Phreatobacter stygius: one gene and its partner. The main gene of each other region encodes a partner of the protein of the gene in region 2 in a complex. Links are inferred from orthologs where the notes say so. Each region holds a gene or a part of one and is shown on either strand. Other genes may lie near its edges.

Region 1 (3,918 bases), 750 kb from region 2 along the record:
GACGCAGATGATCACGATGATCGGCAGCAGGAAGGCATTGTGGAACCAGTGGATGAACTCCATGATCGGCGAAGCCGCGACCTGGAAATTGATGCCACCGAGCTCCGGCTGGCCGAGACCCGGGGTCTGCGCCATGGCCGGACCAAGGGCGCCGAGCAGCGCAACGGCGCCCAGGAGCGCCATGGCCCCGCCCCGTCCCGCCGACGCGCCGTTCCGCATCGCCTCACGCATGTTCTTCCGCTCCATATCCTTGGCTCGAACACATAAGTGATTTCGAGCCCGATCTTGTTCATCCATTCGCGTCTTGCGCACCGTTCGGGCGCCGCCTCGCGGGCAAAGACCCTTCACTTTCCGGCCGGGCGCGCACCGTCAAGGGATACGCCGCACACTGTGAAAGGAGGGGCTTTCGGCCCCCTTGAAACACAAAAACGCCATGCTCGCAATGCGACCGATGGGGCCCTGTGCGGCGCCCCGGTCACATCTAGCCTAAACTCGTTATAAACTCGACGACGGCACGGTGAAATCCTCCGAAAGGCGACATTCCCCTGCCTGAACCGCATGACGTACCGGCATTTGGCGCCTAGCCTTGACAGGGTTACGGTGGGATGGTCCCTCGCCTCGGCGGGCAGGTCCGACCGTCGACCTCAGCGATTCGATCAGGCTTTCGTTCCGGCGAATTCCAACTTCTGGGAGCTCTACCAATGACCAAGCCGTTCTCGATGCGGTCGCCCGGACGGTCCGGCCTCGGACAGATGGCCGCGGCGCTCGGCCTGTCGCTGGCGGCGCTGGTCGGTGCCGCCACGGTACCGGCCTTGGCCCAGGGCGCGGTCAGGACCACCCATGGCGACTGGCAGATCCGCTGCGATACGCCACCCGGCTCGCGCGCCGAGCAATGCGCGCTGGTGCAGAACGTCGCCGCCGAAGACCGGCCCAATGTCGCCTTGACGATCATTGCGCTGAAGACCGCCGACGGTCGCGCACGGCTGCTGCGCGTGCTGGCGCCGCTCGGTGTGCTGCTGCCTTCGGGGCTGGGCCTGAAGATCGACAATGCCGATGTCGGGCGGGCCGGCTTCGTCCGGTGCCTGCCGTCCGGCTGCGTCGCCGAGGTGGTCATGGAAGACACCCTGCTCAATCAATTGTCCGCCGGCCAGACCGCCACCTTCATCATTTTCCAGACGCCGGAAGAAGGAATCGGCGTGCCGGTTTCGCTCAATGGCTTCAAGGACGGGTTCGCCGCCCTGCCCTGATCGGCGCCGGACGGCTCGCGCCGAGCCGTGCGCCCGCCTACATATGGCCTATGGAAAAGTCCGCCGGCTGGCGGACTGCGATGCTTTGAAACGCCCGATGACCGATCTCTCACTGCTCGCCCGCGCCGATCTGGACGCCGCCGCCACCCGCGCCATTGTCGCCAAGGCGCTCGAGGGCGCCGATGACGGCGAACTGTTCCTGGAATACCGCCAGTCGGAATCGCTTTTGTTCGACAACGGCCGCCTGAAACAGGCCGGAACCGACAATTCCCAAGGCTTCGGCCTGCGCGCCGTCAAGGGCGAGGCGATCGGTTACGCTCATTCCTCGGACGTGTCGGAGGCGGCACTCAAGCGGGCCGCCGAAACCGTGCGCGCGGTCGCCGGCGGCTATTCCGGCACGCTCGCCGCGGCTCCCGTGCGTACCAATGTCCGCCTGTACGGCGACGACAACCCGCTCGACGGACCGCCCTTCGCCGACAAGGTCAAGCTCCTGGAGACGATCGACGCCTATGCGCGGGCCAAGGAACCCAAGGTCCGGCAGGTCACCGCCTCGCTCGCCGCCTCCTGGCAGGTGGTCGAGATCCTGCGCGCCGACGGCGGGCTCTATCGCGACATCCGCCCGCTGGTCCGGCTGAACGTCTCGGCGGTCGCGGGCTCCGGCGACCGGCAGGAAACCGGATCGCACGGGCTCGGCGGGCGCGCCGGCTATGCCGAGTTCATCACCGAGGGGCGCTGGCAATATGCCTGCGACCAGGCGATCCGGCAGGCGCTGGTCAATCTCGACAGCGTTCCCTCGCCAGCCGGCGAAATGGATGTGGTGCTCGGTCCCGGCTGGCCCGGCGTGATGCTGCACGAAGCGGTTGGCCACGGCCTCGAGGGCGACTTCAACCGCAAGGGCACTTCGGCTTTCGCCGGGCTGATGGGCGAAATCGTCGCGGCCAAGGGTGTCACCGTGGTCGATGACGGCACGCTGTCCGGCCGGCGCGGTTCGATCTCGATCGACGACGAGGGCACCGCCTCCAACCGCACCGTGCTGATCGCCGACGGCGTGCTGGTCGGCTATATGCAGGATCGCCAGAACGCCCGCCTGATGGGCGTCGCGCCAACCGGCAACGGCCGGCGCGAGAGCTACGCCCATACGCCCATGCCGCGCATGACCAACACCTATATGCTCGGCGGCGCACACAGCCGGGACGAGATCATCGCCAGCGTGAAGAACGGGCTTTACGCGGTCAATTTCGGCGGCGGCCAGGTCGATATCACCTCGGGCAAATATGTCTTCGAATGCACCGAGGCCTACCGGATCGAGAACGGCCGGATCGGCGCGCCGGTCAAGGGCGCCATGCTGATCGGCTCGGGCCCCGCCGACATGAAGCGCGTCAGCATGATCGGCGACGACATGGACCTCGATACCGGCATCGGCACCTGCGGCAAGGCCGGCCAATGGGTGCCGGTCGGCGTCGGCCAGCCAACCCTCAAGATGGAAAAGATCACGGTCGGCGGCACCGGCTGAACCCAGCCCGGCGGCCACTCCCTCCCTGTCTCTGAAGTCAACGTGGCACCCTCGGGAAAACACCAAGGGTGCCGAGGCGCCGTGCGCCGCATAAGTTAGGATCCGTCTCCCTCCCCCGAACATCGCGAGCGCATGGCCGTCGAACATTCTCCCACCGCCTTTGTCGTGCCCGCCGTGACCCTGCTCGCGGCCGCGGTCATCGCTGTACCGCTGTTCCGCCGGATGCGGCTCGGCTCGATCCTGGGCTATCTCGCGGCCGGTCTGGTGATCGGGCCGTTCGGCCTCAGAATCTTCTCCGACCCGGCGGCGATCCTGCACGTCGCCGAACTCGGCGTGGTGATGTTCCTGTTCATCATCGGGCTGGAGATGCGTCCGGCGCGGCTGTGGAGCCTCAGGCGGCAGATTTTCGGGCTCGGCGTGCTGCAAGTCAGCGTCTGCTCGGCCTTGCTGACCGCGGCGGGCATCGCCGGCGGCTTCCCGGTCGCGGCCTCCTTCGTCGCCGGCGCCGGCTTCGTGATGACCTCGACGGCCATCGTCATGCAGACCCTGGAGGAGCGTGGCGAAATCACCACACCAACCGGCCAGAAGATGGTCTCCATCCTGCTGCTCGAGGATCTCGCCATCGTGCCTTTGCTGGCGCTGGTGGTGTTCCTGGCGCCGGCAGTGTCTGGCACGCCGGAGGGCGGGCTGACCTCCCGGCTGATCGCCGTCGCCATCGGTGTCGCGGCGATCGCCGGACTGATCGTCGCCGGCCGCTATCTTCTCAATCCATTCTTCCGGCTGCTCGCCAGCTACGGCGCGCGCGAGGTGATGACCGCGGCCGCCCTGCTGGTCGTCCTCGGTTCGGCGCTGGCGCTGCAGCTCGGCGGCCTGTCCATGGCAATGGGGGCGTTTCTCGCCGGCGTACTGTTGTCGGAATCAACCTTCCGGCACCAACTCGAAGCCGATGTCGAACCATTCCGGGGCATTCTGCTCGGCCTGTTCTTCATGGCTGTCGGCATGTCGCTCAACCTATCGGTCGTCATCGCCGAGTGGACGACCGTCGCGACCTACGTGGCTGCCTATATTGTGGCCAAGGCGGCCGGCATCTATGCGGTGGCTCGCATCCTCAAATCCGACCATGCCGAAGCGCTCGAGCGCACCGTCATGATGGCGCAG
Region 2 (4,109 bases):
GGGTCGAAGGCGAACCGGCCGGTGTTCCAGACCAGCTTGAGATAGCCGGCCAGGAAGGAGCCCGCGGCCGAGCGGACACGCGCCGACCGGCCGAAGCGTTTCAGGAAGGACATCGGGCGAGCGACCGCTGGCCGGCGTCAGGCCGCGTCCGGATCGAGCAGGCGGTGCAGATGAACGATGAAGAAGCGCATATGCGCGTTGTCCACGGTCTGCTGGGCCTTGCCCTTCCAGGCGGCATGCGCGGTGGCGTAATTCGGGAAGATGCCGACGACCTCGAGTTTCGACAGGTCCTTGAACTCGGTGCCGTCGAGGCGCGTCAATTCGCCGCCGAAGACAAGATGCAGCAGTTGCTTGGTCTCACTGGTACCGACCATGGCGGCAGTCACTCCGTCAATTCGTGACCGTTCGCGGCGGCCGATCGAGCGCGCTATCGGATCGTGCTCGTCAGCAGCCCGTGCAGCGGAAACCCGGCGCAGACGAGCGGAACATGCACGGGAGCGGGCCTGTTATAGATGGGCACTGCACCGTCGAAACCGGTCAATGATGCGCCTGCTTCGTGCACCAAAAGATCGGCCGCCGCAAGGTCCCAGTCATGGCTTTGGCCGCCGGCAAAGCCGGCATCGATCTCGCCGACCGCAACCTTGGCGAAGCGCAGCGCCAGCGAATGAATTTTCGGCAGCACGATGGCGCCCTGCCGCTGCGCCTGTTCCACCATCGGCTTCGGCCCGGCGACCCGGGCACCCGTCAGGGTCTCGCGCGATCCTGCGACAAGGCTCCGGCCACCGACGGTGGCGCCATGGCCAAGGGCGGCGGCAAAAACGCGGCGGGCCTCGGGTTCGGCGAGCGCCGCGGCCACCGGCCGGCCGTCGCGGACCACGGCAAGCGACACGGTCCAGTCCGGCAGGCCGCCGGCAAAGGCGCGGGTGCCGTCGATCGGATCGACAATGAAGACCTGCCGCTTGCCGAGGCGCGCGGGATCGTCGGCCGTCTCCTCGGAAAGCCAGCCGAAATCCGGCCGGGCGGCGCCGAGGCGGTCCTTCAGGAACGTGTCGATGGCGATGTCGGCCTCGGTGACCGGCGAGGCGTGGGCCTTGGTCCAGGTCTTCATGCCGCGCTTGGCAAAGTCGAGCGCGATCGCGCCCGCCTCGGCCGCGAGCGCGACCAGGAGATCGCGCAGCTGCAGGTCGTCAGCGTCCGGCAATGGTCAGGCCTTCGACCAGCACGCTCGGCGCATTGGTGCCATATCTGAAACTGAGATCATTGGCCGGCGTCAGGTTCAGGAACATGTCGACCAGATTGCCGGCGATGGTGATCTCGGCCACCGGAAAGGCCAGTTCGCCGTTCTCGATCCAGAAACCGGAACAGCCGCGGGAATAGTCCCCGGTGACCATGTTGACGCCGCTGCCGATCATATCGGTGACGTAAAGCCCGTCCTTGATCGAGCGGATCATCGCCTCCGGCGTCTCGGTGCCGGCGGCCAGGTGAAGATTGGTGCTGCCCGGCGCCGGCGGCCCGCCGACGCCGCGGCTGGCGTGGCCGGTGGTCTTCAGGCCGAGTTCGCGCGCCGTCGTCGTATCCAGGAACCAGCTCGTCAGGATGCCGTCCTCGATCACCGCCAGGCGCCGGGCGGCGACGCCTTCGCCATCGAAAGGCCGGGAGCCGAGGCCGCGCGGCCTGAGCGGGTCGTCAATGATGGCGACCCCCGGCTTGAAGATGCGCTGGCCGAGCTTGTCGCGCAGGAACGAGGTCTTGCGGGCGACCGCCTGGCCGTTGACCGCGCCGGCGAGATGACCTGGAAAGCTCGCCGCCGTGCGCGGATCGAAGATCACCGGCACCTTGCGGGTATCGACCTTGCGCGGGTTCAACCGCTTGACCGCGCGTTCGCCGGCGCTAACCCCGATCGTCTCGGCGGAGGCGAGATCGGCGCGATGGCGGACCGAGGAATAGTCATAGTCGCGCTCCATGCCGGTGCCTTCGCCGGCAATGGCGGTCATCTGGAACGAGGTCCAGGAGCCGAGAGAGGCGCCTTCGAAACCGGTCGAGGTGACCAGCGCGAAGCCGCCGAGCCCGGCATTGGCACCCGCCCCACCCGATTTGCTGACGCCCGGTACGGCCAGCGCCGCGGCCTCGGCGCGGCGGGCCAGCCCTTCCAGTTCGGCAACATCAGCCAGCACCGGATCGAGCAGGTCGAGATCGGCCCAGCTGGTGGCGAGCTCGGCCGGGTCGGCCAGGCCGGCGACCGGGTCCTCCGGCGCGACCCGGGCAATGGCCACGGCCCGCTCCGCCAGGGCCGCCACATCCTCGCGCGGATCGTTGGACGAAACCGAAGCGCTGCGCCTGCCGACAAAGACGCGCAGGCCGATATCGTCGCCCTCGGCCCGATCGGTTGCCTCGACCTGGCCGTCGCGCATCTGGACGCCGACCGAGATGCCGCGCACCGCGACCACGTCGCAGGCGTCGGCACCGGCCCGGCGCGCAGCAGCGACGAGGCGGCGCGCCTGGTCGATGAGAACCTCGGTATCGAGAAGATCGGACATGAGCACGCCTGTGGCCGTCGGGAGGATCGTTCTCGTGTAGGGACCGGAGCGCGCCGATTCAAGGCGGCATGCAGGTTTTGCCTTTGGCGGAGCCGCACGATCGCGCGAGCAGCCTTCCATTCAAATCCGGCCGAAACCGGTAGTGATTGATTCATCCTGCCTCTGAAGCTTTGCGAAAGCACGTCTCCCAAGCATTCCGAAAGCAAGCATGCGAAGCCTTTCTCAAGCATAGCAAAACAACTGCATATCTTCCGATCAGATTGAGTTCCGCTTAACCGTTCGCCTTAAGCTCGCGGACAAGAAATGCTGCGACAGTCGGGATAACGACGGGGCGAGAGCTGCTCACCAAGCGGCCAAAGACCCCAGGGAGCATGCAAGTGTTGCGTCAAACGGTGCCAGGCGGAGCGTCCGCCGGGATCGAGGCCTTGTGCCTCGATCCCACCCGTCTTCCGGCCCGCTATTCCGTCCCCGACGAGGGCACCGATAGCGGCGACCGGTCGATCGACCTCTTCGACGACCGGCTGGTCATCCGCAGAACCGTCGGCGGGGCCAGGATGAAGCTGCAATTGCCGGTCACGGCCTATCGCGGTGTCGCGGTCAGGATCGGCGACGGCGCGATCCACGGCACCGACAAGGTCGAGGTCGTGCTTGCCCATGGCGACCCGAGCCTGAACGTGCCGCTGTTCGTCGCCACCGACGGCGACGACGTGGTCGCCCAATGGCAGCTCTGGGCGCGCAGATTTGCCTTGCCCCTGCTGGTGATCGAGCCGGACGGCGCCATCCGCGAGGCTTTCGAGCGGCTTGGCCAGGTGGTTCTCGGCCGGCCGGGGCCACGCCGGCGCCGGCATTCGGCGCTGCGCGCGCGCCGGCCCATGGCGCTGATGCGCCGCAAGGCCGGTGGTGCGGTGGCCGGACGGGCGGTCCATCGCGAACGGGAAATCATCGCGCGCTCGTGACCACCAAGGCGGCCTGCGGGACGCGGCCATGCATTGCATGATCGATGCGGCGTCGCCAGTGTGAGGCCGAGGCCGGCGGCACCAATGCCACGGCCGCGGAGGTCTTGGCCATGCCGATATCGCGACGCGGCATTCTGACCCAAGGGGCGCTCACAAGCGCGCTCATGCGCACGGTCATGGGCACGGTCATGGGATCAGCCGGGCTCTTCGGCCTGGGCTCTCCGGCGCGCGCCCAGATTTTTGCGCAGAGCCCCGATCCGGCCATGACGGCGGTGGATGTCGCCCAGCTGATGGTGCCCGGACCGCTCGGCGACTGCATTCTCGGTGCCCCCGACGCTGCCGTGACCATGGTGGAATATGCCTCCGCCACCTGTCCGCACTGTGCCCATTTCCACATCACCACGCTGCCGGTGCTGAAAGAGAAATTCATCGACCGGGGGCATATGCGCCTGGTGTTTCGCGAATTTCCCCTGAACCAGCTGGATCTGGCCGCCTATATCTTCGCCCGCTGCACGCTTGGCTCGCAGGGCCGCGCGCTCGGCGACCAGGAGCGCTATTTCGTCTATCTGGACGCCCTGTTCCGGCGCCAACGCGACTGGACCGGCGCCGACAACCC

The links. Proteins that work in one complex are often made in the same cells at the same time.
Region 1: the proteins of E8M01_RS13035 (region 2) and tldD are in contact, whole or in part, in a solved structure (PDB 5NJ9), measured with the Escherichia coli proteins. The link is inferred for Phreatobacter stygius from one-to-one orthologs.

The regions. Positions count from the first base shown.
Region 1 is NZ_CP039690.1:3,574,748-3,578,665, reverse strand. What follows is about bases 746-3,552. They hold tldD (metalloprotease TldD), read left to right. Parts: upstream 746-1,344; coding sequence 1,345-2,760; downstream 2,761-3,552. Other genes in these bases: E8M01_RS16835 (monovalent cation:proton antiporter-2 (CPA2) family protein), read left to right, coding at 2,893-3,552; E8M01_RS16845 (invasion associated locus B family protein), read left to right, coding at 753-1,247. Outside these bases: coxB (cytochrome c oxidase subunit II), read right to left, coding at 1-231; more of E8M01_RS16835, read left to right, coding at 3,553-3,918. UniProt on the Escherichia coli protein: Metalloprotease involved in CcdA degradation. Suppresses the inhibitory activity of the carbon storage regulator (CsrA).
Region 2 is NZ_CP039690.1:2,820,901-2,825,009, reverse strand. The notes cover bases 363-3,360. They hold E8M01_RS13035 (TldD/PmbA family protein), read right to left. Parts: upstream 2,538-3,360; coding sequence 1,188-2,537; downstream 363-1,187. Other genes in these bases: E8M01_RS13030 (DUF6101 family protein), read left to right, coding at 2,963-3,360; E8M01_RS13040 (3'(2'),5'-bisphosphate nucleotidase CysQ), read right to left, coding at 428-1,201; E8M01_RS13045 (DUF4170 domain-containing protein), read right to left, coding at 363-374. In the rest of the region: E8M01_RS13050 (lysophospholipid acyltransferase family protein), read right to left, coding at 1-113; more of E8M01_RS13045, read right to left, coding at 138-362; more of E8M01_RS13030, read left to right, coding at 3,361-3,493; E8M01_RS13025 (DsbA family protein), read left to right, coding at 3,604-4,109.